DNA from 4 places in the Oceanobacillus sp. FSL W7-1293 genome. Region 1 is predicted to be linked to each of the others. Evidence: riboswitches for the same ligand, from Rfam matches in the RefSeq annotation. Region 1 holds a riboswitch; each other region holds the start of a gene.
The links. Region 1 has a riboswitch for thiamine pyrophosphate ahead of MKY65_RS21785 (acetylornithine deacetylase). Riboswitches for the same ligand answer to the same signal wherever they lie in the genome.

Region 2: it holds a riboswitch for thiamine pyrophosphate, as region 1 does, so the genes downstream of both, tenA (thiaminase II) here and MKY65_RS21785 (acetylornithine deacetylase) in region 1, are expected to answer to the same signal.
Region 3: it holds a riboswitch for thiamine pyrophosphate, as region 1 does, so the genes downstream of both, thiW (energy coupling factor transporter S component ThiW) here and MKY65_RS21785 (acetylornithine deacetylase) in region 1, are expected to answer to the same signal.
Region 4: it holds a riboswitch for thiamine pyrophosphate, as region 1 does, so the genes downstream of both, MKY65_RS11990 (long-chain fatty acid--CoA ligase) here and MKY65_RS21785 (acetylornithine deacetylase) in region 1, are expected to answer to the same signal.

Annotation. Positions count from the first base shown of each region.
Region 1 is NZ_CP150212.1:4,535,451-4,540,652, forward strand. It holds gene MKY65_RS21785 (acetylornithine deacetylase) at 1-1,245, opposite strand, end outside; TPP riboswitch at 1,327-1,430, opposite strand; gene MKY65_RS21790 (MFS transporter) at 1,610-2,803, shown strand; gene MKY65_RS21795 (AraC family transcriptional regulator) at 2,776-3,600, opposite strand; gene MKY65_RS21800 (hypothetical protein) at 4,115-5,050, shown strand; gene MKY65_RS21805 (S66 peptidase family protein) at 5,093-5,202, shown strand, end outside.
Region 2 is NZ_CP150212.1:2,428,981-2,434,182, forward strand. It holds gene MKY65_RS11910 (NAD(P)/FAD-dependent oxidoreductase) at 1-569, shown strand, start outside; gene MKY65_RS11915 (NAD(P)-dependent alcohol dehydrogenase) at 890-1,933, shown strand; TPP riboswitch at 2,080-2,182, shown strand; gene tenA (thiaminase II) at 2,274-2,960, shown strand; gene MKY65_RS11925 (hypothetical protein) at 3,259-3,711, shown strand; gene MKY65_RS11930 (LysM peptidoglycan-binding domain-containing protein) at 4,469-4,951, shown strand.
Region 3 is NZ_CP150212.1:941,881-947,082, reverse strand. It holds gene MKY65_RS04675 (beta-glucoside-specific PTS transporter subunit IIABC) at 1-432, shown strand, start outside; gene MKY65_RS04670 (ABC transporter permease) at 595-1,302, opposite strand; gene MKY65_RS04665 (ABC transporter ATP-binding protein) at 1,299-2,147, opposite strand; gene MKY65_RS04660 (LytTR family transcriptional regulator DNA-binding domain-containing protein) at 2,259-3,311, opposite strand; TPP riboswitch at 3,425-3,538, shown strand; gene thiW (energy coupling factor transporter S component ThiW) at 3,673-4,137, shown strand; gene thiD (bifunctional hydroxymethylpyrimidine kinase/phosphomethylpyrimidine kinase) at 4,171-4,992, shown strand; gene thiM (hydroxyethylthiazole kinase) at 4,982-5,202, shown strand, end outside.
Region 4 is NZ_CP150212.1:2,445,770-2,450,971, reverse strand. It holds gene MKY65_RS12000 (ATP-binding cassette domain-containing protein) at 1-348, opposite strand, end outside; gene MKY65_RS11995 (acyl-CoA reductase) at 363-1,799, opposite strand; gene MKY65_RS11990 (long-chain fatty acid--CoA ligase) at 1,786-2,844, opposite strand; TPP riboswitch at 2,938-3,047, opposite strand; TPP riboswitch at 3,135-3,235, opposite strand; gene MKY65_RS11985 (hypothetical protein) at 3,776-4,084, shown strand; gene MKY65_RS11980 (alpha/beta hydrolase) at 4,258-5,202, opposite strand, start outside.

The sequences.
Region 1 (5,202 bases):
CCATTTCAAAATAAATCGCAGCAGGGACACTGTATAATCTACTAACTCGTCGATGTTTACCTGCTCATCCACGGCATGGGCGTGCTTCAATTCACCAGGTCCATAGCAGACAACAGGAATCCCGTATGCTGCAAGCCAGCCGCCATCAGTTACTGTTTCCGACATTCGGACTTTCGCTTCCTCGCCAAAAGCTTTGCTATGACTCTCCTGTAACATCGCAAAAGCAGCATGTTCTTTATCTACGGAGAAAGACGGGAAAATTTCACCGCGGTCTACAATCATCGATTCGCCTCCCCATTCAAAGGCGGGTGGATTATCCCGCATCCAGACATCCGCTTCAGCCGTCTTTCGTAAATGGGACTCAATTTCTGCAGCAACCTGCTCAGCAGTCTCATCGGGATAATAATGAACGGTAATCCACAGGCGGCATTCATCAGCAATAAAAGCAGCATGTCTGCCTCCTTCAATCACTGCCGGGTTGATGGTATTGGTTCCTGGGGGAAAGCCTGGATAGGATTTGGTCACTGCCCAATGTCGCTCCAGCTCCTGCAACACAGTAAGGAGCTTATTCATCTTTTCAATGGCGCTGGCCCCATTCATCCCGCCGCCTGCATGAATGAGCTGGCGACGTGTCCCATCATGGTGCGTGGACGGACTTTTCACTGTAATCCAGCCGGTAATAACGCCTCCTTGCCCATGTATTTCGCAATGACTTGTATCTGCAACAATGGCATAATCTGCTGTATACCCGCGTTCTCCGCATTGCTTCGTCCCTGCTTCCCCAACCTCTTCACCAATGACGGACTGCAGAATAACATCCCCGCCAAGGCGAATCTGGTGGTCATGCAATATGCGCATCGCAAATAAACACGCTGCCAGACCGCCTTTCATATCTGCTGCACCCCGCCCAAATAATGTACGCCCTTCCACTGCTGGCTGAAATGGTGCATGCTTCCAGTTTTCACCTTCCTCTATAGAAGCGACATCCACATGCCCATTAAGAATCAAGCTGTTGTATGTATCGGAAGCAGTTCCACGCAAACAGCCGACGACATTCGGGTCACCGGGATAAACCTCCCATTGTTCTGTTTCAAAATTCATTTCCTTCAAGTAGTTCGCAATATAAGCTTGGATAGCCTCTGTATTTCTTGCAGGCGGGGCTGGTGTTTCAAAACGAATCAAATCGCTGACAAGCGCTATTAATTCGTCTTCTCGATTTCGAATCTCCTGAATTAATCCATCCATTCAAAAACCTCCTTTCAAAGCACGCAAAAAAGCCGCCTCCTGATATAGAAAGCGGCAGAATAATTTGGTTCATTTACCTAAAGGCATATCCGCCCACTTCCCTCCGCTAGTACGAACTAGATCAGGTTGGTAAGGGTCAAGGCAATATACCTCTCTCAGCTTAATAAGCACCCCTAGTGGATCCATTGCGTATGTATTTATCCCTTTTAGATTACCATACAGTTTTGTAAGCGTAAAGCAGAATTTAAGGAAGGATGATTCTATACCCGCTTGTCTGTATACATATTGCTGTTTTTTTGCGCAATATCAATACAGATGAAATCCGGAATACGTTGTAACCTTCTTACAAAGGAGGTTACAGCTAGTGTACATAACTATCATAAAAAAAAATAAACGTGCCCGAAACTATCTGCTTGCTACTGCCAGTTCCAATTTAGGGAATGTGATGACTGGCATGGCTCTTTTATTTCTTGCTTATGATTTAACTGCTTCTAATGCGTATACCACGGGGATTGCTATCGCTCAAGTTGCTCCTTACCTGCTGTTCGGATTGATTGGAGGAGTTATTGCTGACTGGATTTCTAAAATGAAATGGTTGATTCGTATCGATTTATTTCGTTCTCCGCTTCTCATCGGGTTAGTTTTGTTAGACTTCTCCAATCAGCTTGCTTACTGGCATTTAATTATTGTAAGCATCTTGATTCATTTATGCGGATGCTTATATAATCCGGCGCATCGGGCAATTATCCCGCTTATCACGAGTGAAAGAGAGAGACCTGCAGTAAATAGTTTAACGGACACTGTAACACGGGGAATGACTGTTTTAGGACCTGTTTTCAGCATTATCTTCATGAATACTATTGGTGTGATCCACTTTTTCACGCTGGATGCACTCAGCTATCTATTGAGCGCGCTTTTTCTATCATTCATTCTTTTAAAAGAAGAGCAGACAGATAAAAAGCATTTTAATATATTCACAGCCATCCGGGAATTTGCTATATGGCTCCGTTCTCATAAAACCATCCGCTCCTTATTTGAGATGACAGCTTTTATTGTTTTCTTTAACACCTGGGTTTGGCAGGTTGGGCTGTTATTACTATTACAAGAAACGATGGCGAATGCAGAAGTATGGTACAGCGTTGTAACAGGATGGTTTGGAATTGTTGTTATTATTGTCAATTTGATTGTTCCCTATATCTTTAAACAATTCACGCTAAAAACCTACCTTCTCAGCTCCCTTATCTGGGGGACAGGCATTTTATTCTTAGGAGGTTTACCAGCTATCCCCCTGCTTGTTTTGGGAATTATCTGGGTAGCAGTCGGATTGCCTCTATCTGGGCTATCCAGGGTTTATTTACTGCAAAAGTATATTCCGCCAGATATGCTGGGAAGAGGTTTCAGTTTCAATGCCGTCCTGCTTTATTTTTCTAATTTTATTTCTTTAGGTTTCTTCGGACTTGTATCTTATTGGGTCTCCATACACCTGATTTTTATCATATGCGGGACTTGTATGATGATTCTGGCTGGAATTTATGTATTGCTTAACCTGCGAAAATAGCTTGGCGTCATGCCATACAGTTTCTTGAATAGACGATTATAGACAGAAACAGAAGAAAATCCCGAATCCATCGCAATCTGCAATATCGTCGTATCGGTAAATTGCAGTTTATCCAAACTGCGTTGAAGACGGTAGATTTGCAGCCATGAAAATGGCGAAACACCCATCTTCTCTTTAAATATATGTGAGAGCCGGTACTTATCTAACTGGGCAATTGCAGCCATATCATCTAATGTCCAGTTAGATGTATAACTTTCCTTCATTGCCTCCAGCACTTTATAAATCGGGAAACCTGCAGCAGTGTATGCTTCCGGCTGAACATCCTGATAATAACTGTTTATACTTCCTTTCATCAGAAGGATTGCTAACTGCGTAAAGCTATTATCAAGGAACACCTTCATACTCGCATCCATTACCCCATTACTTACATCAATATAATCCAGAATAAATGCCACCCACTTCTTTATTTGCAGCGATTGCTGCGGCATTTGTGCAAATTGAATATCTGCCGAATGATGATTCATCAAATTTTTGGCAGCTTGATTTATCAATTCTGGATTTAATTCGATTAAAAATTTATGATGCGCTACCTCTAATTGCCGATGGGGGTCATAAGGATTCAAAAGCAGCATTTGATCCGTATAAAAAGTCAAATCCTGATGAGGCAGCTGATATGTCATGTCTCCGCCAAGCGAGTAAATGAATTTATAACAATTATCTGACCGCCGGATACTTTCCTGTTCAAATTCCGTTTTAAATAAGAATAGACCTTGATCCGTTGAAAGTATTTTATTCATCGATTTCCCTTCCTTATTTTGCTTATTTCTGTAATAAATCACTCAACTTTCGCACCTAAGAATAAGCATATATATCTTGCTATTTCAGGGTGAACATGTTCTCCATTACCATGCTTGCATTTTGGTGAAATATCCGGCCTTTTTGGAATTGGTGATGGTGCATAGCTCCGCTCCGGCCAACCACTCCGCTTTCCGACGCAGCGGTGCTTTACACTTCACCTTCTATTCTTTGTCAAGGGAGTTATCCAAGGAACGATCAACTCCTGTTTCTATAGAAACGAAATTACTTTTTAATGTGCGAAAGTTGAGTAAATCATTAATATACTTAAGGATATTTAAATTCTATCATATGAACAGCCTTCATGATTTTAAAATGCTGTTCAAATTCCCCTAAGCATTGTATAAATTGAAATAGTAAAATTTTCACACAGGAAAAATAATCCTGCAGCAAATACTTTTTAATCTTAAAATGCTACAATGCATTTTGGAACCCCGGAAGATAAGGATGTGACACATGGAACGATTTAAAAAAATAGGTGCGTATGCAATTGGGATTTTTGTTTTCTGCGTCTTGGTTACAGGTATAGTCGATGAATCAAAGAGTCTGTATCAGCTGTTACAAGATAAAGGCGGAAACGAAGAGGAAGTTACTGTTGTTGGTAAAACGGTATCCAGTGATTTATTCGGTAAATTGAAATACTATGCTGTTTTAGAAGAGGAAGCGTTATCGCAATTAACTCGGAAGATGTCTACTCAAGAAATTTCCTTAATAAGTAAAAAGGAATTTGAACAGCTTAATGCCGGGGATACAATTAGGAAGAACGATTCTTATATGACAGACGAGGATAAAAAATCACAGATCATCGAGCATCTTATTGTCATCGTCGTCTTTAGTATCTATCCTTTCGGTTTCATTGCTTATAATATCGAACATATACCACTGCTAAAAAAATTAGAGGATAAAGCAGCTTCACTGTTTCTCTTTTCTCTATTGGGAATCGTTTGCTTGGTATTTTTAATGGCATATGTCTTTATGGGAAAATCTATCGTTAGTATTGTGCAGTCCCATAGCGGAGACCAAATAGAAACTGAAGCCTATATTTCGGATAGGGAATATGACTATAATGCTGGCCGCTATAGCACAAGTTCATACTATTTGCATTTATCTTTCTACGCAGAAGACATAAACAAGGAGGTTATGGTTTCCAAAGAAGTATCTTCTCGTATATTTTCTCAGGCTAACCATGTCATTGATGTTCAATATCCTGAAGGACAGCCTTATAAAGCACACATAGCAGGGACTAAATTTAGAGATTTTTTCGGATCCAGCTTGATTATTTATTGTTGCGTTCTCATCGTTACAGCTTTATTAATATATTCAGCTTTTTTTATGCGAAGAAAGAAAAAAACAGGCTCTTTTTATAAAAAAAAGGATTTCTCCAATAAATAACGAATACATAAGATATACCATTTTCAGAGAGGAGTATTTCTTATGCTTATGCAGCCGGCAAAATTATCTCCAGGGGATAAGGCAGCGACTGTCAGCCTCTCCTGGGGCGGAGCAGGCGAGCCCTCCTTAAGCTGGCGCTACCAGCAGGGTGT
Region 2 (5,202 bases), 2.1 Mb from region 1:
GAGATACGGCCATTGACTGGGCTACCGAATTAGAGCCCATTGCGGAACAGGTATCATTGGTTTATCGAGGGGAGGAATTCAAAGCGATGGAAGCGCATATCGCTCATCTGGAAGCCTCCTCTGTCCATATCTATAAAAATACAAAAATAGAAAAATTGCTTGCAGACGAAGAAGGTCATCATGTCAAAGAAATCTTGACGAAAAACCAAAAAACCGGGGAAAAAGTTCGTTTTGAAGTGGACGATTTAATCATTAATCATGGATTTGACAGAGAGCTGAAATTTATTAAAGAAAGTCCGTTGAAAGTAGAACTTGAACAGGACTTTTTCGTAAAAGGATCCGGAAAAGCTGAAACGAACATAGCTGGTTTATATGCTGCCGGTGATATTCTTTCATTCGATGGAAAGGTGCACTTAATTGCCGGCGCGTACAATGATGCAGCGAATACAGTGAATCAAGCAAAGCTGTATATGAAGCCGGATGCCTATAATGAGATTTATGTCTCTTCTCACAACTCAAAATTTGATGAGAAAAACAGAAAGCTGCTTTCTCACTTGTATACTAAATAATAAGCAAGAAAAATTGAATTTAAATGATACCTGCTATCTTCTTATTAACACTATCTCGAACAAAGATAGTGTTTTAATTTTGGAGGAAATGGAATGCCTTACATTGAGAAGCTGTTCTAAGAGAATAGGGTAAGAGCTTATTAGCACATTGTATTCCATAAAAAGAGAAAGACCGCACGTTTATTTATCGTATATCAACACGCATGTTACAATGAAGAATATATTCTTAAAAAATTATAGCTCTCTATTTTTCCAAAATAGTATAGGATGACGTATTTATACGCTTGGCAAAACAATACATATCAAAGAGGTGTAGTGGAATGAAAAAGATGAAGGCAGCAGTTCTGAATAAGCCATTGGATATTGAGGTTAAGGAAATTAATATACCAGAACCAAAGGAAAATGAAGTATTAATCAAAGTTCAGTGTATTGGCATATGCGGCTCTGATGTACACTACTACGAACATGGCAAAATCGGACGTTATGTCGTAGAAGAACCACTCATTTTAGGGCATGAATTAGCAGGTGATATTGTTAAAGCTGGCAGTCAGGTCGAGAATCTGGCAGCAGGCGATCGTGTAGCTGTCGAACCGGGTGTTGTATGCGGAACTTGTGAATATTGTAAATCAGGCCGATATAATCTCTGCCCTGAGGTACAATTTATGGCAACCCCGCCAGTTGACGGAGCATGGTCTGAATATATCACGATTCGCAGTGATTTTGCCTTTAAGATACCGGATCAAATGAGCTATGAAGAAGGGGCTTTAATTGAACCGCTTTCTGTAGGCATTCATGCGATGCAGCGCGGAAAAGTTCATCCCAATGATAAAATGTTGATTACCGGTTTAGGACCTATTGGACTGTTAGCGATCAAGGCTGCGAAAATATTCGGAGTGAACGAAATCTATTGCTCTGACGTGGTACCATATCGCAGAGAATTAGCGAAGAAATTTGGCGCGACAAAGGTATTTGATCCAACACAAGATAATATTCATGAGGAGATAGAAAAGGCAACAGCTGGCAGCGGTTTGGATATCGCTGTTGAAACTTCTGGTAATAACCGGGCAGTACAGGATGCACTGACAATTACGAAACGGGGAGGAAGGGTTGTATTAGTCGGATTACCTGCGTCCTCAGAAATACCTGTAGATATTACCCATATCGTCGATTCAGAATACGACATTCACGGTGTTTTTCGCTATGCAAACAGTTATCCGACAGCAATTCAGGCAATTGGCAGTCAGGACCTTGGTCTCGAAGATGTAATTACCCATAAATATCGTTTGGATGATATCAAAGAAGCTGTAGAAACCGCTGTAAATCAGAAGGATACTAGCATTAAGATAATGATTTATCCATGTTAACGAGTGAAACACACTAGTTTTTTTAGCTTTTTGGAAACCTATTTTTTAATAGATTTGATTATTTCTTTGCTGATTTTTTTATAAACTAAAAAGACTTGACTTAAAAATTTGTTCTGCTACCATAATAGACAATCGAATACATTTAAATTTTCTGCTAGGGGCGCCGTGACGGCTGAGATAAATGTATATTTAGCACCCTTAGAACCTGATCTGGTTAAGGCCAGCGGAGGGAAGTAGAATAAGCAGACAAACCATGCGTTGTTTTTACGTGTGTATGTTTTTGTATGCAGATACTTCCTTCTACGAGTCTTTAGAAAAAAGATTAGAGGAGGTTTTTTTTATGAAATTTACGGATGAATTACGTGCTGCAACAAAAGAAAGCTGGGAGCAGAGTTTAAATCACCCATTTGTGCAAGGAATTGTGAAGGGAGATTTACCGCTGGAAACATTTAAGTATTATATATTACAAGATATTTACTATTTAAAACATTACGGAAAGATCCACGCGATTGCAGCATCCCAGGCTGAGGATTTTAAACTGACTGCTCTTTTAGCTGATAAAGCACGCTTTACAGCAGAAGCCGAACTGACCGTGCATAAGGAACACGCTGAGATTTTAAATATTACTCAAGCAGATATAGATAATTTCAAACCAGCGCCAACTGCCTATGCCTATACTTCGCATTTATATCGAGCAACCATGTCTGGAAATCTAGCACATACTGTCGCTGCCATACTGCCATGCTACTGGTTATATGCGGATATCGGAAAAGTAAATGAACATGCAGCACCGGAGCCGGAAATTTATCGTAACTGGATTAAAATGTATGCAAGTGACTGGTTTCAAGATTCAACAAGCGAAATGATTAATTTACTAAACACTTTAGTTGAAGATATGAATGACCAGGAAAAAGAAAAGGTAAAAGAACAATTTATTATTGCAAAAGAATATGAACTTCATTTTTGGGAAATGTCCTACACTTTTGAAGGCTGGCTTTCGGAAAGTAAAAAAGTGAGCAGCCGATAAGAAGGAACAGAACGGCTTCAAATTTTTTAATGAGTCCAGTTTATTCGTTCAAGGTTAAAGAGCTCTCATTTATTGAGGGTTCTTTTTTTGCTGGAAGGGAAAGGTTATTTATTATACCAACTGCGCAATTTTGTTGAAAACACAATGTAATCAAAATTTCTTATGTTACAATGTGCGTAATGGCAAGCTGCAAACATGTCGAAGTAGAAAATTTAGTTTAAAAAGCATTTATTCCAAAGAAATGAATACTTGTAGATAGTGAATTTAAACTTGCGTCTAATCCAGAGGAGGGATAATCGTGAAAAATAATCAATTAACAAAGGAAGCTACCCTCCAAATAGTATCTGCTATAAATATACGCCTGAAAGGACGAACCAATCCTTTAGTGGTGTCGCTGGACGGAGGGAGTGGCGCAGGAAAATCTACGTTACCGCTTATAGCAGGGGAGAGCGTTCAATATCATCTTTTCTCTTTTTCTACGGGAACCGGTCTGACACCATCTTCCGTAACGGACGCGCCTTCAAAGGTCATTATTCTTGATGAAATTTATAGCTCGCTGTCAGAACTCTCTGATGTTGTTGATTTTAAGGTTCTAGTGGATGTGTTACCAGCGGTTTGCCGTTATAGGAGTAATGTAAGAGAGGGGTATGCGGATGAGGCCTGGCATAAGCAGTGGGACTCTGCAGAGGATTATTATTTCTCCGTTCTATGTCCGCCATCATCATTTGATTTAATCGTAATTAACCAGTAGGATATTGTTTTATAATGAATGAATCTGTTTCTTCAAATAAATAATATTGCAATTATGTATTGACAATTCAAGTGATAATGATTATCATTATCGATAAGGAATAAGGTTTCTCTATCAAAATTGTTCTGTGAATGTATCAGATGACTCATTGTGTTACCCCCTCAAACCAACATATAGAGACTTGATAGAGATTCCTTCTCTTTTGTAAATGAAAGGTTAATTACTACACTCATACATAGAATATAACTGATTGATAAGAAAAAACGGTACAAAATTATTGGATGCCATATCATTTCCTTATCTTGAAATTAAAACAAGAAGTTAAAACTGAGGGTCAGACTTATCAAACTGATTACAATACGATCATGAATCACGCTTAAAAGCATTTGATAATGATAATTTCCTGCGATAAATAATTCGAGTATTTGTGAATTATTTATCGCTTTCTTTTTAACTCCGTTTACTTTATTGAACTATTTACCTTTGCATTACAAACAGAAAAGGTACTATTGTGGTATGAAAAAGTAATTAACTGATTAAACGTTTACGCAAATGATTTAGCTGCATTCTCATCCCTGGGAAAATAATCAATGGAATAAAATATATTTCAATTTTTTCATTTTTATTACAATTAGATTAAATAGATAGAATTTAAGTTTATAAGCTAAGAAGAGGGGAAGATAGTTACTATCATATTGGAGAGGAAGGTGTTATTATCAAGTATATTTTTTCAATTTTTCTTGCTTTGGTTGGATTCGTGTTCTTTGCAGGGACCGCATCTGCGGAGCAGTATCATGAAGTACAACCAGGAGACAATGTGTATCGAATCGCACAAAACTATCAGGTAGACGTTAATGCTGTCATTGCGGCAAATCCATCTATATCGGACTCCGCTTATATTGAAGCCGGTCAAACAATAACAATACCAGATGAAAATGGAGCTTCTTTTACGGTTACCGCTTATACAGCTGGTCCTGAATCTACTGGTAAAGAACCTGGTGATCCTGCCTATGGTATCACAGCATCTGGTGAAGAAGTAGAAGAAGGAAGGACAATTGCATGTCCGCAGTCTCTTCCTTTTGGCACGAAAATACATATCCCAGAGTTGGATGAAACTTACGTGTGCGAAGACCGGGGGAGTGCTATTACAAATGGCCACCTGGATATTTATAAGGAAGATTTAGACGATGCACTGAAATTTGGAGTACAAGAACTTCCAGCTAAAGTGTGGACCTATTAAGCTTAGGAACTAGATGACAGATTTACTTTATGTTAAAAACCTTATCGCGATTTAACGCAAAGAAAGCAACCGCCTATGAATCTCATTTAGGCTGGTTGCTTTTTCGTATATAAGAATATGTTATAAGTTATTATATTAAGCTATGAAAACACGTATTAACATTCGTATAACTAGTCATTAAATAAGCAAAAATACCAAAATAGATACGAACAAAGAATAGTAAATGATTACTCAATATTGCAGCAATAGAC
Region 3 (5,202 bases), 1.3 Mb from region 1:
TTAACAGGTATCGTCAAACCTTTAAGCGATGTAAACGATCCGGCCTTTTCTTCGGAAGCAATGGGCAAGGGAGCTGCAATTGAGCCGACAGTCGGCGAAGTAATATCTCCAGTGAATGGCGAGATTTCCGCTATTTTCCCAACCCATCATGCTGTTGGAATTACATCGGAACATCAGGCCGAGATTTTGATTCATGTTGGTTTAGACACGGTACAGCTAGAAGGAAAACACTTTGAAGCGCTGGTGAAGCAAGGAGATACTGTGAAACAAGGCGACACGCTAATCCGCTTTGATATTGAAAAAATCAAAGAAGCAGGATTTGATGTAACAACCCCTGTTATTGTCACGAACACAGATAAGTTCACAGACCTTATTGTAACGGATGATGTAGAAGTAAAAGCGAATGAAGATTTTATTCGGGCAATTGTATAAGTAAGAAGCTGGTAATCCTCCAAACTCCCGACCTTCCTTTAAGGCCGGGAGTTTGGAGGATTTTCCAATCATAAAAAGAAAAAGCCATTAGTGAAGAACTCCTCTCGCTCTTCAAATGACTTTATTATTTGAAACATATTTACTTCATCTTTCATAACCCGGTTAATCCATCATTCGCTTCTTAAATGTAACGGCAGCCAACACTACCATCGCTATAGCCCATGCACCAATAATGGCAAAGGGCTTCCATAATTCACCAAACCCAGCTCCTGCATCTTCCAACTCTACAATTTCCTGCAGCTGGAGCCCTGGTGTATATTCTAATATTTGCAAGAAAGCATATTGCTCCGCAAACATAATAAACATATTTCCCATCCCAAATATAAACATTACAGGCAGGATATATACCGATGCTTCTAACACGCTTCTCGTGATTAAGCCCATCCAGGTACCTAAAGCAATAAAGAAAATCAGGGACAGAACAATTCCAGCCATTAAACCGATTCTGCCGGTGAAAGAAAAATCCATGATAAACATACTGATCCCCGTTACAATCACGGTAATCAGAATCGTTACTGTGCTTTTACCTGACAAAATTTCAGTCAATGTTGCTGGGGAAAGCATCAGGCCGCGCAACGTATTCTTCTCTTTTTCTTCTGCTATCATCGCACACTGCAGGAAAGTACCAACTAACGCAAGCGACATGCTGATGACAAACAAATGCATCTCTATCGTTACATTATCCATTCGACCATATATGACGGCAAAGATAAGCGGCATCAGCGCAGTGGACGAAACATACATATTTCGATATAAATCTTTTAAATCCTTTTGAAAAATGGCCATAAATCGTTTTACAGAAAATGTCATACCAATTCCCTCCCAGTTACTTCAACGAAGATATCTCCTAATGTTGGTTCCTTTGTATAAATACGTTCCACCATTTCCCGGGAAATATATTGTTGAATTTCCTCAGCACTTGATGGCTTGAGTGGAAGCTCCAATTCTCGTCCGTCTTTCAGTTCGATCCCAATAATCTCTTCCCGATACTGTTTTTTTAGCTGTTTTGGTTCATCTAAAAGCTGGACAACCCCTTTATTTAAAAAGGCTACCTGGCTGCATAGATGATCTGCTTCCTCCATATCATGCGTGGTCAGAAAAATAGTCGTTCCCTGTCGATTCAGTTCTTTTAAACCGTTATGAATATGTTTTGAGTTCGCAGGGTCTAATGCCGATGTCGGCTCATCTAAAAATAATAACTCAGGCTTATGCAAAAGTGTTCTTGCCAATAATACGCGCTGTGTCATTCCTTTAGACAGCTTAGCAACCTGTGTTTTTTTCTCCGAACCTAAATTAACTGCTTCCAGCGCTTCATCGATTCGTTGTAAAGACGTACCATATAAATCTGCATACAGCTTTAAGTTATCATAAATGGTCAGCCGCGCATATAAACCGCTATTATCCGTCACAACTCCAAAGCGTTTTCGATATTCCGGTGTATTTAACTTAGAAACAGGTTCTCCAAAAACCTTCGCTGTCCCTGCTGTCGGTCTCATTTGCCCTGTTAAGATTTTGATAGTTGTTGTTTTCCCAGAACCGCTCGGGCCTAAAAATCCAAATGTCTCTCCTTTTTTCACCTGAAAGGATACATTGTTTAATGCTTGCTTTTTACCAAAAATCTTCTCTAAAGATATCACTTCAATCATATTCTCCATCCCTGAAACCTCCTGTATCAGTTAAGTTGCCTGTGACTACAGAATAGCTTCTTTTCAACAATGGTGCAGTATATTTTCGATGAATGGAGTATATATCACATTGAATTATGCTTATTCTACCCCTAATAATTCTTTCAGCTCGTTCAACTTTGATTTCGATAATGGAACCTCAGAGCTTTTTTTATCTACAAGAGATAAGCTGTAGCTGTTTCTTGTCCAGGTAATCACTTCTCTTATTTTTTGAATATTCACAATATAGGAGCGGTGACAGCGAAAGAATCCTTGATGAGACAACCGCTGTTCCAATTCTTTTAAGGTAAGACCTGTAGGGAACCCCTCTCCTCGGGTATACAGATAGGATTGTCCATCCTGACTTTCGATATAATCAATCTCCTGCGGATCAAATAAAATAATTTTATCCTCTACTTTTGCGGAGATTTTATTTAGCTGGAAAGTTTGCTTTACTTGAATCGCTTCTTCCACTGTTTCTGCTGCATCTGTTTCAGTGGAAGTTAAACGTTCATTCTCCTCTGTTTCCACGTCCATTTGCTGGATTCCTTGCTCATCTAAACGGTAGACCGCATCCGCAATGGTGACAGCACTCTCCGTGCTTGTTGTTAAAATCAGTACCGCTTTGTGCTGTTTCTGCAGAAATTCGACAAATTGATGGAGGACCCGTTTCGTTTCTAAATCGACATTGACCTCAGGCTCTTCGAAAATCACAACCTCTGCTTCCTGCATTAAAATTCTGCCAAACTGGACACGCCGCTTTTCAGAGCGGTTGAGCTGATGCATTTTCAATCTTGCTTTTTCTTCCAGTTGAATTTGCAACAGTACTTCTTTTATAGAAGCCTTGCTTTGATATAAAGAGCCGATAAATTTCAAATATTCCTGTACCTTCAATCGTTCATAAATGCCCTCTTCATACCAGCAAACCCCTAAAGAAGAAACGTATTTCTGTCTATCCTCCTGTAATGTCTGGTGCTGAATTTGAATCGATCCATTCCGCACATTCTCTTTTCCAATAATCATCTGCAGCAACACCGCACGTATATTAACAGTGGATTGAATCGCCTTTATTTCTCCTGGTTTTACTTCTATATCTATTTTCGGAAATAAGGTCTGGTCTCCCTGACGATATTCCATTCCATTTATTCTTAACATGTTTCATTCCTCTTTCTATTGATAACATCCTTTATATGAGCTTGCAGTCTAATGATTATTTCATGACAAACCGTTGAAACTTTGATACAGTAGATTCAAAGATAATAATGAAAAGCAACTACTAGGGGAGCCCAACATCGCGGGCTGAGAGGGAAGCATGCTTACTTTCCGACTCTTACAAACCTGATCTGGCTAATACCAGCGTAGGGAAGTAGTCAATCAACATATGATTACTCTCAGTATACCAAATCAGGCTTCTCAATAAAGCCTGATTTTTTATTTTTACAAAGTAGTTACCTTTTCATTCCCCTTAAATTTGAAGGAGATGATGGGATTGAAAAACCGCACACGCCTGTTAACAATGATGGCTGTACTTGTTGCTATCGGAACGATTGGATCACAATTGCTCTGGTTTCCTGCCGGAGTTGCCAGAGCCTATCCTGTTCAACACGCTATCAATGTTATTGCCGGGATTATGCTCGGGCCGAGTCCGGCAGTCATTGTCGCATTGATGATCAGCCTGCTCCGAAACCTTTTAGGACTAGGAACCTTGGTTGCTTTTCCTGGAGCAATGATTGGAGCTTTTGTTGCTGGGGTATTGTATAAGAAAACACAAAAATATCCAATGGCAGCTCTTGGAGAAATTATTGGCACCGGGATTATCGGCTCTTTCTTTGCAGTTCCGATAGCCAATCTTCTTATGGGAAGCTCTGCGGGAGCATTTGCTTTTATTCCGCCATTTGTTGTAAGCAGTGTCTCTGGTGCATTGATTGGCTGGCTGTTAGTCAGTCGTCTTCCGGCACGGCAGTTTTCTTTAACAAAATAATTTACATTATTCTATCCAAGGAGGATTTTTATTATGAGTCAGGTTCGTTGTGCATTAACCATTGCCGGTACAGACCCTAGCGGTGGTGCCGGTATTCAAGCAGATTTAAAAACGTTTCAAGAGTTAAAAACCTATGGCATGTCCGTTATCACTTCCGTTGTAGCCCAAAATACGACAGGAGTCCGATCCGTGGAGCATATGCCGCTCTCCATGATTGAGGACCAGCTGGATGCAGTGATAGAAGATATGCCCATCCATGCTGTGAAAACAGGAATGATTGCAAGTAAGCAGATGATGGAATTAATCGTAAAAAAACTGGAGAAGGTTGATGCACCTTATGTCATGGACCCAGTGATGGTGGCTACCAGCGGGGATTCATTGATCAATGAAGAGGGGCGAAGCTTTTTACGTCAATACCTTCTTCCATTAACAACGGTTGCAACGCCGAATATTCCGGAGGCAGAATTCCTGACTGGCCTATCTATTACAACGGAAGAAGATATGAAAGGTGCAGCAGAATACCTTGTTCATGAATACGATGTAGATGCAGCCTTAATAAAAGGCGGTCATTTAAAAGGACAGGCAATTGATTTTCTTTATGATGGAAAAAAAATGCATAGCTATGCGGCAGAGCGTATTGATACCAAAAATACGCATGGAACAGGCTGCACCTATGCTGCTGCGATTGCTGCTTATTTAGGGAGAGGCTATCCGCTTCCGGAAGCAGTAAAAAAAGCAAAAGCATTTGTTACTGCTGCCATTTCGAAATCCTTTGAACTTGGAAAAGGAAATGGCCCGACAAATCACTGGGCTATCCGGGAAATCAAAGAAAGGAAGGTTACGCATGAATCCTGATATTATTCAGCAAGCCAGAAATAACACACCGCTTATTCACCATTTAACTAACCAGGTCGTCATGAACTTTAATGCAAATGGACTGCTGGCTTTTGGCGGCAGTCCTGTCATGGCAAAGGAAATAAGGGAAGCTGCAGATATGGCAAAGGTTTCCGATGCACTTGTCTTAAACATCGGCACTATCTTAGAAAGCGAAGCAGATGCAATGAT
Region 4 (5,202 bases), 2.1 Mb from region 1:
TAGAAGGGCTTTGGCATAAGCAATATCTTCTTCTGTTATTTTTCGTTTCAACTGGATTGGTAATAATATATTATCGATGACTTTTTTCCATTGCAGTAGTGTGGCATCCTGGAAAACAAAACCAATATCCGAAAGAGGTTCTTCCACTGGAACATCCTGATGCAGGACTTTTCCACTCGTCGGCCGCTTCAACCCTGCTGCCAATTGCAGTAATGTTGTTTTTCCACTGCCGCTTCTGCCAAGCCAGCAGTGAATCTCGCCACTACGCAGCTTCCAATTCACTTTTTGCACAGAGAATGTGTCCTTTTCGTACTGGTAAGAAACATTTCTTAATTCTAATTCCATCATATTACTGCTCCTCTCTAATCTGTATAGCTATTAAATGCATCAGCCCCCGACACGGCAGAAGGATCTATATCAACCAACTGAACAAGCTCTCTCATTAATGATCTGCCATCCTGATGCCACCCTGCATGCAGTTTTGTCATCTTGCCAATGCTGGTAATTCTAGTTATTCCCAATGCACCCATCCTTGTTGAAATTTTAAATAATTCTTCCACAGGCGCGGCAATCCCCATTGTCTGTACAACGGTCCTTTTATCTTGAACAAACCTTTCCATATCCTTCCAACTGTCAATAGCAATTACATGAACTACGCGTGATAACGGAGAAGGCTCTAAGAATGCTTCTTTTCCATAAGCTACAATCCATGAACCTTTGGAAGAAGAAAACAATTGCCATGATTCTTGCCACTCTTTCTTATTCCTCCATTCTGCTCTTTCCCCGGCCTCTTCTATGGACAATTTTCTAAGAGGATGTCGTTCTTCATATACTTGTAATTTCCTTGCAAGCAACGCTGCCCACTGTTTTGGTGACGTTTTTCCACCCTTCTCCACAAAAAAAGTATGCGGGGAAAAACACCCCTGCTGATCATAACGAATAACATCTAAAGCCGCTTGCTTGGCAAGTGCTTCATCCTTTTGGCGATCCAGCACTTGATGATGCAATAAACCAAAGCTTAATTTATTCCCAAACGAAATAAAACGGGAAGGTGGAGTGACTTGCTGCTGCAGCATAGTTATGGTTTTATTTGTTCCATAACCTACAACAACATCCGCTTTTGTAAATAATACAGGTTCACGCTCACGATCCCCTCCTTGCCACGATACAATTGCCATCGCATTGGCCAATCTCGGCTCCACTTCTGCTAAAATTTCACAAAATAAACCAATGAAAAAAGGTTCCGTGCTGGAAACTTTTCCAATAACATTCCCTTTCACCAATAAGCTTGCAATCAGGCTCCAAAGCGGCAACCCCGGTACATTCCCCGCCCATACATGCGCGGTTAATTGCGGGCCAATTGCTTTTGTATACCCGCCATGCTGAAAAGGCTCAAACCTGTCCAATATAGATAGCGAGTGAAAATTAACAGCCAGCCAACGATGCAGCTCATGCTCACGAAAGGTTTGTAATGATTGAGTCAGACTCAAACGGATAATTTCTGCATCATATCCTGTAATAATAGGCAACAGCTTTTCTGCCTTTATACGAGCCGGGTGATTCCGATCTAACAACAAGTGGATTGCCTTTGAGACAGCCTGTATGATTTCGGTCGTATCCATGGTTTGAACAGCAGATGTTTTCATAATGCTTCCAAGCTGTTGTATCTGTTCTGGAGCAGGATAAGGCATATGTATATGCACTTTCTCTTCTCCCTTTTTAAAGGAAAGCACACGCTCCTCTATCTTCATCTTCTTTGCTTCAGGCGGCAGATAGCCGCCATACTCAACCGTTGACATGGTTATGTTCCTCCAGCCATTGCTTCGCAGATAATGAACATCCTTTAGGCTCCGCGCTTGCCTGCCGTCCCAGTAATTCAAACCCTGTTTCATGCTCCACCGCCAGGTCACTAGTCTGCACTGCCGGCACTGAATTGATATTCGCCAGATCAACATGAATAAGCAAACCCGCTTCGCCTTTTGGCATTTCTTCCCCGCTTACAGGGTCAACTACTTTAAAACGAATCCAGTGCGGATTTTTCTTTATATGCTTTTGTCCTTTACCAATCGCTGTATAATACTGTGTAGATAATTCTGTCATGCCATACATGTTCACCATATTCTCACGCTTCACATGAAAAATTTGTTCTAACTTTTCATAAAACTCCTCTTCTTCTAAGGATCTGGAAATATTCTTAAATCCACCCGTGTCAAATATAAGACTATCCTTATGTAAAGGCAGCGTTTGATCTATCTCCTCCAACGCATCAAATAAATGAACAAAGCTGTAGCTTGCACCGAGGACAATCACTGACGTATCCTTATATTCTTTCGTCCATTGAATGAATGACTGTACCTCCAATCCGCTACGTGTTACAAAATGCCTTGAATCCTTCGTCCCCTGATACTCCCGCAACATGGTCAAGTAATGGGCAAGCGATGAATTTGGCATCTCCTCTTCATCCGGGAATAGAATAGCTATTGGACGCTGCTCCTCACTAACAAACTGTTGAAAGCTGTTTCGTGCAGAAAAATCGTAAATATCTAAATTCTCATGATAATGCTTTCCTTGTTTCCTGCTAGTTGTCCCGCTGGTCATAAAAATACGCTCACAATCCTCCTCCGGAACCGTGCTTAAGAAAGTATTTTTAAAAGCTTCCGTAGATACAGCAGGAATATCCTTCCACGTACGGACTTGTCTGCTACCTATTCCATTTCGTCTACAAAATTGCTGATATGCTTCATTCTCTCTATACAAATATCCAAATAGTTGCACAGCAAGCTCATTAAACGTATATTTACTTTCTTCTGGTCTTTCGATAAACATCTGGATATCTTGTTTCAACACATTCTCCTCCATTAAACTAATTTTGATAACAAAAACAAAAACACCCTAGGCATTACGAGCCCAGGGTGCATACAATACTTCTTAAATAGAATGTAAATCTCGTATGTTCCCTACGCTGGCATCAACCAGATCAGGTTCAAAGGGTCTATATCTTACGGATCCTATCTCAACCAGCAACACTGGTCCCCCTACACTTTTATTAAATTTTTATAGCTATTATAATTAAAGCATTTCATAATTCACTCAACGAATTCAGAAGAATGGAAAGTGTATACAGCTTATTATTACTAAGCAAGCCATCACTTCCCTAGGCTAGAATTAACTAGATCAGATTCCAAGGGTAGAGTTCCCTCTCTTAGCAATAAAAATTGCTCCCCAAGTGAAAATTAAGATATTATATTTTCAATTAAAACATACCTGGTTTTGTCATTCAAGTTGTTTTTCCTTTCGAACTCATCATATGCCCTAATCTTCACTCCCACGCTGAGCATTGCTACCTATTTATTTTAACTTTTTCTTCGTTAATTATTTTTTTATTACGAAGCTGTATTACCTTACTCATAGTTAACACTCTGATTACAGCACTGTCATTGCTACTTTTGAAAAAAGCAAACTATCATTTAAGCAAATGAGTGATAGAAAATGAATCGGCTCAAAAACAGATTGGATTCCTATAAAAATAAATAACTAGCTAAGAAATCCAGCAATTTTATTATGTGATTTGTGAAAAAAACCTTTATACAAGTTCACCTATTTTATTGATGAAGCATGTTTTATCACCGGAGATGAGGGATACAAATGAAAATTATTTTTATAAAGGTAGTGACAAATTCAAAAAAATCAGTACATATGCGAAAATAAAATACCAGCTTCTTATCATGATGATGTTATTACAGCTGGCTTAGAAAGGAAACGAGATGCTCTTTTAATGACAAATAATAAATGGGATGAACTATATAATGATCAGGAATATAGATATGGAAAGGAGCCGAATGTCTTTGTTCAATCTATGCTGCCTGATCATCCTCCATCAGATGTACTGAGCCTGTCGGAAGGAGAAGGACGTAATGCAGTCTACGCAGCTGAATTGGGACATCGTGTTACTGCCTGGGATTATTCATCCGTAGCTTTAGATAAATTACGGCAGCTTGCTGATGAAAGAAACGTGAACCAACTTTTCCGATTGCCTGTTCTGTTTCCAGCCAAGAATGAGCTTCTTGCAAGTTTTCCGTGTTAATCGGGGATAACTTTTTCTCTGCTTTTATTCATGCTACAAAAATCAAGCACTAAATCATAATGGTTTAAGTGGTGTATTCAAATACACTACTGATGGTGAATAAGATATCTCTATTCATTTCAAGATTTAATATATATTTAAATTTGTAAGATCTTCTCCTGACACAATAAATCCTAGTTGTATTCACTTAAAAATTCTTCTATTTTTTGTCTGGTTGTTTGATTAGCTATACTTTCCCAGTTAGTGTCATAACTATGATCAGAAAACGGAAAATAGTAAGCTTGGTTGTCTATATTATTTTCTTCGAGTTTTTCATGCAGTATTTCTATTTGCTCTTCAGGTATTACTTTATCTTTTAGACCGACAAATGAAATCGTGGGTGCAGAAGATTCATTTACATACTGAATAGGAGACATTTGACGATAACGATGTTTGATTTCTTTTGTTTTGGGTTGACTATCCATGAGTTGTTCAAGCAGTGGCTGAATAAATTCTTTACTATTAGTATCATCATAGAGTTGTAATAAATCCGATGGCCCATATAGATTAATAATAGAATTTATTTCCACGGTGGAATCGGAATCCGTTTCTCTGGGAACAAGGCTGTTTTCCTTTAAATCCGTATACCCAGTTAACAATGCTAAATGACCCCCGGCAGAAGATCCTATTAAATTAATTCTGTTTATATCTAAATGATATTCATCCGCATGTTCAACAATCCAGTTTAACGCAGCATGTGTATCTGAAATTTGTTTTTGCCACATGTCGGGTCCATTTTGACTGTATTCCACATTAAATACAACATATCCTTTCAAATTAAACCATTTACTCCATGAGGTAACCTCACTTTTATCCCCGCTGCTCCATCCTCCGCCATGAATATTTACGATAACAGGACGATTTTCATCATTCACTTTTGTATCCCATACATCCAGTAATAAATCTTCATCTTCCGCAGTTTTATAAACAATATCTTCTTCTAAATTGGAATACGTATCTGTGCCAGAAAAAGAAAATGTATAGTTATCCATCAAGGCTGTTTCTGCGTCAATACGATCTGCATAGTATTGGTTTTGAATCCCGGATAGGAGCGCGATTCCTAAAAAAGAAATACAGAT